Regions from separate parts of the Neorhizobium sp. T7_12 genome, predicted to be linked through region 2. Evidence: riboswitches for the same ligand, from Rfam matches in the RefSeq annotation. Region 2 holds a riboswitch; each other region holds the start of a gene.
The links. Region 2 has a riboswitch for cobalamin ahead of bluB (5,6-dimethylbenzimidazole synthase). Riboswitches for the same ligand answer to the same signal wherever they lie in the genome.

Region 1 (3,268 bases), on a different contig from region 2:
ACTGTACGACGCCGACCCGGCGGTTGTTGCCGAGCATGCGCAGCGCCAGGCCGAAGGCGGCTGTGGATTTGCCCTTGCCGGGGCCGGTATGGACGATGAGAAGACCCTTTTCCTGGGTCTTCTCGGCCACTTCCGCATCCTGAACCGCCTTGCGGTTCGCCATCTTGGCGCGGTGACGCTCGACGGACGCCTCGTCGATCTCCTTCACCGGGAAACAAGCTTCGCCGGAGATCCGGCAGAAGCTCCCTCGCCAGCGCGGAACTTTTCGCGGACGACCCCGGCCAGCGCACCGAGCACCGCCCAGAACACCAGGTTGGTGGCGTAGACGGCGTTGACGAAGCGAGCATGGAGATCCATCGGGACCGCCGTTTCATGGCTTGGCGGCAGCGGCGCGCCGACCAGATGCGGGGCGATCAGCAGCACGATCGCAAGGGCTGCAAACACAGCCGAGCGGGTATAGGCGAGCAGGCCGAGACCCACTGCCGTGCAGACCGCCGTCGAGACCCACCAGATCTGGCGCGGGCCGAGTTCCGCAGCCGGCATGCCGGGCAGTTCCGGCGGCAGGCCGAGGCCGGGCGCGAGAATGACGGCGAGGAAGCCGGCAATGCCGAACATCAGGCCACCGCGCCAGCCCTTGAAGCCGCCGAACGCTTCCGAGGCGGCAACCAGGACAAGGGCAAAACCGATAGCCGACAGCATGTCGGCGGCAGCAGTATAGATGAAACGCTCGAAGCCATCGGCGGGAGCCCAGGCTTCCTCGCCGTGGTGATGCTCGGCGGCGGATGCCGTGGCGCCTGCGGCAGGTGCAGCATCATGGCTGTGGCCCGCCTCGGGCGCGGCATTTTCGAACACTTCCGCCTGCAGGATCAGCGGCACGGTGGAGAAGCTCTGCATCACGGTCAGCAGCAGTCCGGACAAAAGTCCGGCGATCACCGCCGTGAAGACGATGTTGCGAAACAACGACATTGGGGAGAACTCCTCAGTGGCAGGGGAAGGCGAGCGAGTGGCGCGTGTCATGCGCGGCGTTATGGACGACTTCCAGATGCGAGAAGCCGACAAAGCCGACGATGAACAGGCCGAGCAGGGCCGTCATGCTGAGGGGGATGATTTTCGAAGCGGAGAGGCTGACTGCAGCTGCAGCAGAATTCAGTACCATGATCTCGTCCTTTCGCCCTCCACCCGAGGGCCGTTCACGTTCTTTGCCGCCTCTGGCAGGTCTCCTGGCTCGCGGATCGGACGCCTTCTCCCGCCTTCCCAGGATACCGTTGACCGGATTTCCCAGTGGCTTGACGGCCGGACGGCCGTTTTGGTCGAAGACTTTCCGCTTACAGTTGCGGGGGCAGCCGCGGGTTGGACGGCAGAATTCCGTCGCACCGCATTCCCTCTAAAACCCTTTCGGGCACCATAGGCTCGGTCACTATAGACGAATTCGGCGTCACGGCAATCGCCTTTGCGACGCATTGACATGGGCCTGCGACCGGGCTTACTTGAAGAGAGATGGTCCCTTTCCGGCAACGGGGAGGGCTAAGAGAGAATGCGGTGCGATCCCTTTTTCAGGATCAATGCCGCGGCTGCCCCCGCAACTGTAGGCGGCGAGCCATTGCCTAAAACGGCCGTTCGGCCGTCAAGCCACTGGGAAATCCGGCCAACGGTATCCTGGGAAGGCAGGCAAATGGCGACGACCCGCGAGCCAGGAGACCTGCCGTCCGATTAATTTTGCTTCACCGGGCGGGGTGCTCCGGAGGAAGTTTCTCGATCACCGCAGAGGGATTTCGACCTTCTGCTCCGCGCCCCGATTTTTCGACCCCGGCGGGAACGCGGCTGACCGATGAGTGACCACCGACCAGATGATCCGGCAACCGCCGGCCCGGCAGATGTGACGATTTTCGTCTGCACCAATTGCCGTGACGCGTCCGACGGCGAAATCCGACCGGGCATCGCACTGATCGCGGCGCTGCGCGAGGCAGCAAGCGGCAAGCCGCTCGCGGTCAAGCCCGTCACCTGCCTTGCAAATTGCGAAAAAAGCCCGAGTGCCGCCTTCAACCACAAGAGCGGCTGGTCCTATGTCTTCGGCCACCTGTCGCTCGACAATGTCGAGGACATCGTCACCGGTGCGATGATGCTGGCCGAGGACGAGCGCGGCTTCCTTCCCCTTCGCGGTCGCCCGACCTGCCTGCGCGGCAAGGGCATGACGGCCCGTATTCCACCCTTTCATCACCACGAGGACATGCCATCATGAGCGTTTCGTTCGACCGCGTTCCCTGCACCGTCGTTACCGGGTTCTTAGGCGCCGGCAAGACCACGCTGATCCGCAACCTGATCGAAAACCTGAAGGGCAAGCGGCTGGCGATCATCGTCAACGAATTCGGCGATGTCGGCATCGACGGCGACGTGCTGAAGGGCTGCGGCATCGAAAGCTGCCCGGAAGACAACATCATCGAGCTTGCCAACGGCTGCATCTGCTGCACCGTGGCGGACGATTTCGTGCCGGCGATCGACCGGATCCTGGCCATCGAACCCCGCGTCGATCACATCCTCATCGAGACCTCCGGCCTCGCGTTGCCAAAACCCCTCGTCCAGGCCTTCCAGTGGCCTGACGTCAAGGCACGGGTGACTGTCGACGCGGTGATTGCCGTCGTCGACGGACTGGCGCTTGCCGAAGGTCGCGTAGCCGACGATCACGAGGCGCTGGAAGCGCAGCGCGACGCGGACGGCTCGATCGACCATGACGACCCGGTCGAGGAAGTGTTCGAGGACCAGGTGGCGTGCGCCGACATGATCGTGCTCACCAAGAGCGACCTCCTGGATGCCGCCGGCCTCGCGACCGCCAGGGATCGCGTGTCCGCCCATCTGCCACGTGCCGTAAAAATCGTCTCGGCCGCCAACGGCGCCATCGATCCGGCCGTGCTGATCGGCCTCGGCCTCGCCGTCGAGGACGATATCGAAAACCGCAAGACCCATCACGACGACGAACTCGACCACGATCACGACGATTTCGACAGCTTCGTCGTCGATCTGGCCGCAGTCACCGACGCCGAACAGCTCGCCGCACGCATTTCCGCGACGGCGGAGGCGGAAAACGTGCTGCGCATAAAAGGCTTCGTGGAAGTCGCGAACAAGCCGATGCGCCTGCAGGTTCAGGCGGTAGGATCGCGCGTGAACCATTATTTCGACCGCGCCTGGGCACCCGGCGAAGCGCGGACAAGCCGCCTCGTCGTGATCGGCGAAAAAGGCATCGACCGCGCCGCGATCGAAAGGATGCTGGCCG
Region 2 (3,268 bases):
AGGAGGAGGCGGACTATCGCGCCTGCCTTCTGGGCTTCCGCGACTACGTCAACAAGAACGGCTTCAAGTCGGTCGTGCTCGGCCTCTCCGGTGGCATCGACAGTGCCATCTGCGCGGCGATCGCCGTCGATGCGCTGGGCGAGGAGAGGGTGCGCACGGTGATGCTGCCCTACCGCTACACCTCCGAGGATTCGCTGAAGGACGCGGCCGATTGCGCCAAGGCGCTCGGCTGCCGCTACGACATCGTGCAGATCGCCGAGCCGGTGGACGGTTTTTCGTCGGCGCTGGCCGACCTGTTCGAAGGAACCGAGGAGGGGATCACCGAGGAGAACCTCCAGAGCCGCGCGCGCGGCACGATCCTGATGGCGATCTCGAACAAGTTCGGCTCGATGGTGGTGACGACCGGCAACAAGTCGGAAATGTCGGTCGGCTACGCGACTCTCTACGGCGACATGAATGGCGGCTTCAACCCGATCAAGGACCTCTACAAGATGCAGGTCTATGCGCTGGCCGCCTGGCGCAACGAGCACCTGCCGCCGACGGCTCTTGGCCCGAGCGGCGAGGTGATCCCGAAGAACATCATCTCCAAGGCTCCGTCCGCGGAACTCAGACCCAACCAGACCGACCAGGATTCGCTGCCGCCCTATCCGGTGCTCGACGATATCCTCGAATGCCTGGTCGAGCTGGAAATGGGGACCGAGGAGATCGTTGCCCGCGGCCACGACATCGCAACCGTTCACCGGATCGAGCACCTGCTCTATCTCGCCGAATACAAGCGGCGCCAATCGGCGCCGGGCGTCAAGATCACCAAGAAGAACTTCGGCCGCGATCGGCGTTATCCGATCACCAACCGTTTCCGCGATCGGTAGGAGAGGATCATGGCCCTGCGCAGCTCGGTCGAGATCTTCAATATCCGGACGAGGATGATGCGGGTGGTCTGGCAGACGGAAGCCCTGTTCGAGGCGCCCAACTGGTCGCCCGACGGGCGCTACCTGATGCTCAACAGCGAGGGGCTGATTTATCGTCTGTCACCGGAGGGTGATGATGGACCGGAACTGGTCGATAGCGGCTTTGCCCGCCAATGCAACAACGACCACGGCATTTCGCCGGACGGTTCGCTGATCGCCATTTCCGACAAGGTAGAGTTCGGCAAGTCGGCGATCTATGTCCTTCCCGCAGGCGGCGGCGTGCCGCGGCTGGTGACCCAAAACCTGCCGTCCTACTGGCATGGCTGGTCGCCGGACGGAAAAAGCTTCGCCCATTGCGGCATCCGCGGCGACGAGTTCGACATCTATACGATCGGCATCGAAGGTGGCGCAGAGACGCGGCTGACCTTCGGCGAGGGCCGCAACGACGGGCCGGATTTTTCGCCGGATGGAAAATGGATCTATTTCAATTCCAGCCGCACCGGATTGACGCAGATCTGGCGGGTTCCGGCCGCCGGCGGCGTGGCCGAGCGGATCACCGATGGCGGTTACGGCGACTGGTTCCCGCATCCGTCACCGAAGGGTGACAAGATCGTCTTTGTCTCCTACGACGCCGATGTCTTCGACCACCCGCGCGATCTCGACGTCCGCGTCAGGCTCATGGACATGGACGGCGGCAATGTCGAAACGCTGTTCGAGCTTTTCGGCGGGCAGGGCACGATGAATTCGCCGAACTGGTCGCCGGATGGCGATGAGTTTGCCTATGTGCGCTATTTCCCCGTCGCATGAGTGCCTTGCGCGGAGGATAGCGTAAGGGCATAACCGATCCTGTCAGGTGCCGGCGACAAGCCGGAGAATCGGGAATCCGGGGTGGAACCGGAACGTGCCCAACGCTGTGAGGTGGACGCTCGGCCGCAGGATATGAAAGCCACTGGGAAACCGGGAAGGCGGCGGTTGAGGCGGATGAAGCCAAGTCAGAAGACCGGCCTGACAAGATAGACCAGCCCGCGCGGACGGCGGAAAGGTTTCGGACCTCTCCTTGCTTCTGAAAGGCAGGGGAGCGACGGCATTGTTGGGGACAAACGATGCAGCCTGATCCTTTCGCGCATGCCTTGCTGCCTGCCGGTGAATTTTCGAAGGCCGAGCGTGCGGCCGTCTACCGGGCGATCGAGACGCGCCGCGACGTGCGCGACCAGTTCCTGCCCGATCCGCTGCCGGACGACCTGGTAAGGCGGCTGCTTGGCGCCGCGCATTCGGCACCCTCGGTCGGCTTCATGCAGCCCTGGAATTTCATCCTCATCCGCGATCAGGCGGTACGGGAGGCCGCCCGGGCTGCCTTTTCGCGTGCCAATGACGAGGCCGTGGAGATGTTTGCCGAGGAAAGCCGCGACCTCTACCGCAGCCTCAAGCTCGAAGGCATCGTCAAGGCGCCGCTGTCGATCTGCGTCACCTGCGATCCGGATCGTGCCGGCCCGGTCGTGCTCGGCCGCACCCACAATCCGCGCATGGACGTCTATTCGACCGTCTGCGCCGTGCAGAACCTGTGGCTTGCGGCAAGAGCCGAGGGCGTCGGTGTCGGTTGGGTCAGCATTTTTCGCGAGGAGGACGTGCGTGCACTGCTGGGCATTCCCGACTGCGTCGAGATCGTCGCCTGGCTGTGCCTTGGTTATACCGACCGGCTCTACGCCGAGCCGGAATTGGCGCTCAAGGGCTGGCGCCAGAGGTTGGCCCTGGATGAGCTGATCTTCCAGGATCGCTGGGAGAACCGCTGATCACTGCTGCGGCTGCGGTCCTGCCGATTTCGGATTGCTGAGGTCGATATCCGCTTCGGGCAGGAAAGCCGGCCCGACAGTGCGCACCTTCTTGTTTGGATCGTATGGCCGCTCCGGCGGCGGCGTGAGCACCGGCGGCTGGAGCGCGGCCTGCGGCTTTTGCGGGCGGGTCTGCAGTTTGGTAATCCCGGAATAGGGTTGCTCTTCTCTCGGAAGTTCGATGCCCGGCACCTTTCGGCGGTCGTCGACAACAGGCGGCAGCGGCTCGAAGGAGGGGATGCAGCGCTGTTCGCGAATGGCGGCGAGAATGGCATTCCGCTCTTCCGAGGGCAGGATCATCTGCCGCGAACTGTTCCGTTCCGCCGCCAGCGCGTCGCGGCTCTGCTCCATTCTTTCCAGCGCATCCCGCATCTGGCCGCAGACCTCGGCATTCGGGCCACCCAGAACCACGACGCTGCCATTGCCGCAGCCGGCTCGGCGCATGTCGACCCGCAATTCCCGGATATCGGTATTGTATTCGCCAAGCTGCTGGGCGTAGCTGCGCGCCGCAGACGTGTTGCCGATGATCTG
Region 3 (3,268 bases), on a different contig from region 2:
AGCGTCCTTTCCACGTCGTTCCGCACGACGACCATGCGGTCCTCTTTTACGATCGAGGCGGCAAGGCGGATATCATCGACGAAACAGCTCTGCTCGAAGGCAGGGCTGACGTGAAGACAGTCGACACGACGAAGCCGCATCACGGCGTAGCGGTGACGATGGGTCGTTTCGTGCTTGTGTCGGTCCCAAACACTGAAATCGAAACCAAGCCCGACGAACTGCCGCCGAGGGTCGGTCTTCGCGTCGTCGATGAGGCGGGCAAGCAGTTCGGCGAGGTCGCGAAATGCACCGATCTTCACGGCGAGGCCACCTCGGCCCGGCTGGTTGCCTTCGGTTGCAAGCAAGGCGTTCTCGTTGCCCGGCCCGGCGGCATCGATGGCCCGAAGCTGGAAATGCTCGCTTACCCGGCGGACCTGCCAAAGGGCAGCACCGGAACCTTGCTTGGTGGCAAGGCGATGCAGTTCTTCCTCGGCAACTACGGCGAGGACAAAATCGTCCTGATCGATCCGGATGCCGAGAAGCACTTCCGGCTGATCGCCCTGCCCACCCGCCGCGTCGACTTCCTGCTGGACCCAGCAACGCCGCGCAGTGCCTACATCCTGACGGAGGACGGTGATCTTCATGTGCTGGACGTGATCAAGGGCGAGATCGTTCGCAAAGCCAAGGTCACCGAGCCCTACAGCAAGGACGGCCATTGGCGTGATCCGCGGCCGCGTCTTGCCGTTGCGGACGGCCATATCGTCATTACCGATCCGCGGCACTCGCTGGTTCGCGTTGTCGATGCGGAGAGCCTGAAGGAGGTCCGGACGATTCCCGTCGAAGGAAAACCCTTTACGATCGTTGCCGTCGGCGGCTCCGGAGCATCGCATTGATGCAATAACCTTGGTCCGGAATTGTTACGGCAGTTCCGGACCAGCCGCGTGATGCTGCATGAAGCGGCGCCGTTGACAGTCGGCAGCGGGAGTGTAGGTTGGCGGCGTCAAGGTTCTTCCATCCCGCGATGGAAGCTAAGAGGGAATCCGGTAAAAACCGGAGCTGTCCCGCAACTGTGAGCGGTGAGCCGTTCGTCCAACATGTCACTGGCAGTCAATGCCGGGAAGACGGACGATGAAGGCTTTGACCCGCGAGCCAGGAGACCTGCCTGACGATAGAAGTTCCGTGGTCGGGGTGTGCCACAGGAATGACGGTTCCGTCGGGCCATCGTGCCTGCCGCAACCTTCATTTTTGCTGCCGCCTCCTTGAGTGAGACGAAGGCAGTGAAAACACAGGGATTATCTTCCCAGAACGTATCCGGGCGCGCCGTCCTCCTGATCGCCAAATCCGCCTTTGCGGCATCGCCGCATCTGGAAATGCAGCGGCTCGCGAAACTTGCGGCCGGCATGACCGGGGCCGGAACGGTGCGGTTCGCCTTTACCGAACAGGGAACCCCCTCGCTGCGCGAAGCGCTGTCCAATCTGCTCGACGAGGATGTCGAAACCGTCGTCATCGTGCCGCTCGTCCTGCCCATGGAGCCGAGCTTCCATATCTGGCTAACGAAATCGCTGACGCGCTGGAAGGCCGCCGACAGCCGCCCCTGGCCGGCCTTGTCCGTCGCCAAGGATATCGCCTCCAGCACGCTGATGGCGCAGCTTCTCGGCGAACTGCTGGAGACGGCCGAGGAGCTGGATGTCCCGAAAACCGAAAACCCACCCGTCATCGAAGGTTCACTCGTGCCAGCCCAGAAACGCCGCGCACTCGTCTGCCAGGGCGGCCCCTGCAACGCGGCCGGAGCCGATGTGATCTGGGGACATCTGCGCAACCAACAGGAGCGGCAGAAATTGCGCGCTGCCGGCGACGGCACGATGACCGCAAAATCCACCTGTCTCGGTCCCTGCAGTCTGGCGCCCGTGCTGCAGGTGTTTCCGGAAGGCACCTATTACGGCGGCGTCACCGAAGATGCGATCGACCGGATCGTCGGCGAGCACCTGCTTGGCGGCCGGATCGTCGAGAACTTCGCCTATCACCCAACGGGCCGCAAGCAGCGGCTTCGCACCCCATCCGAACAGAACAACAGGAGAGAGAATTGACGTCACAGACGCTATCGCGCTTGGCCGCCGCCTGGTTCACCGCCGCCACCTTTGCCGCCGCAGGCACGGTGTTCGCAGGCGAGCCGCTTCGCGTCGGAGCCACCTACATCACCAGCGGCACGGACCCGGCCAAGGGGTCGAACGGCTGGGCGTTGGTCAGCCATGGCGTCGGCGAGAACCTCTTCACCGTTGATCGGGACGGCAAGCTCGTGCCGGAGCTGGCCGAGAAGGCGCAGCGCATCGCAGACCTGACCTGGACCGTGACCCTGAAACCCGGCCGCCTGTTCTCCGATGGCACGCCCGTCACCGCGAGGGCACTGGCAGCCGGTTTCGATACCACGTTCGCCAACAACAAGGCGGCGCTCGCGACCGGCGGCAAGCTGAGCTTCGAGGCGGTCGACGACCTGACGCTGAAGGTGACGACCGAAAAGCCGGTGCCGTTCATTCAGGCACTCTTCGCCGAATGGCCGCTGATTGCCTACAAACCCACCGAGGCCGGCAATGCCGTCTTCAGCGGTCCTTACCGGATCTCCGCCTTCAAGACGGATGCCTCGATCACGCTGGAGCCCAACGTGCATTTCGCTGGCGCCGACCAGCGTTCGCCGGTCAATTTCCGCAAGTTCGGTGATGCCCAGACCCTGACGCTGGCGCTGGAAGCCGGCGAACTCGACATGGCCTTCGGCTTGCCGTCGGAGGTCGTGAGCCGGCTCACGACCAATCCGGACCTGACGATCAAATCGTTCCCGGTCGGGTACCAGTATCTTGCTTTCTTCAATACCGCCCGGCCGCTGCTGGCTGACGTCAAGGTGCGCCGGGCGATCGATCTGGCCTTCGACCGCAAGGAGCTTGCAGCCGCCATCAACGGCGGCGAACCGGCCACCGGTGCCTACGCCGCCTATTTCCCCTTTGCCGGCCAGGAGGCACGCCCGACCGATCTAGCCAGGGCCGGCGCGCTGCTCGACGAAGCCGGCTGGGCCAGAGGCAGTGGCGGCATGCGCGAAAAGGGCGGCACGGCGCTGCGCCTGCTGGTCATCACCTATCCGCAGCGCCCGGATCTCGTCACCATGCTGCCGGTGGTCAAGGCGGAACTCGCCAAGATCGGCATCGCGGTCGATACGCAGGTGGTGGAGAACATCCAGCAGGTCGCTTCGGGCGGCGACTTCGACATCGCGCTCTGGGCGCAGCACACGGCCCCGAGCGGC

Region 1: linked by a shared signal. The riboswitch ahead of C5J26_RS25845 (DUF1636 domain-containing protein) and the one ahead of bluB (5,6-dimethylbenzimidazole synthase) in region 2 are both predicted to bind cobalamin.
Region 3: linked by a shared signal. The riboswitch ahead of C5J26_RS10750 ((2Fe-2S) ferredoxin domain-containing protein) and the one ahead of bluB (5,6-dimethylbenzimidazole synthase) in region 2 are both predicted to bind cobalamin.

The regions. Positions count from the first base shown of each region.
Region 1 is NZ_PVBK01000017.1:35,267-38,534, forward strand. Features, by position in the region: gene cobO (cob(I)yrinic acid a,c-diamide adenosyltransferase) at 1-208, opposite strand, end outside; gene C5J26_RS25835 (CbtA family protein) at 205-966, opposite strand; gene C5J26_RS25840 (CbtB-domain containing protein) at 980-1,156, opposite strand; cobalamin riboswitch at 1,193-1,422, opposite strand; cobalamin riboswitch at 1,482-1,722, shown strand; gene C5J26_RS25845 (DUF1636 domain-containing protein) at 1,829-2,239, shown strand; gene cobW (cobalamin biosynthesis protein CobW) at 2,236-3,268, shown strand, end outside.
Region 2 is NZ_PVBK01000002.1:513,117-516,384, forward strand. Features, by position in the region: gene C5J26_RS08500 (NAD+ synthase) at 1-869, shown strand, start outside; gene C5J26_RS08505 (TolB family protein) at 885-1,715, shown strand; cobalamin riboswitch at 1,743-1,932, shown strand; gene bluB (5,6-dimethylbenzimidazole synthase) at 2,012-2,698, shown strand; gene C5J26_RS08515 (hypothetical protein) at 2,699-3,268, opposite strand, start outside.
Region 3 is NZ_PVBK01000003.1:369,374-372,641, reverse strand. Features, by position in the region: gene aztD (zinc metallochaperone AztD) at 1-872, shown strand, start outside; cobalamin riboswitch at 966-1,160, shown strand; gene C5J26_RS10750 ((2Fe-2S) ferredoxin domain-containing protein) at 1,257-2,066, shown strand; gene C5J26_RS10745 (ABC transporter substrate-binding protein) at 2,063-3,268, shown strand, end outside.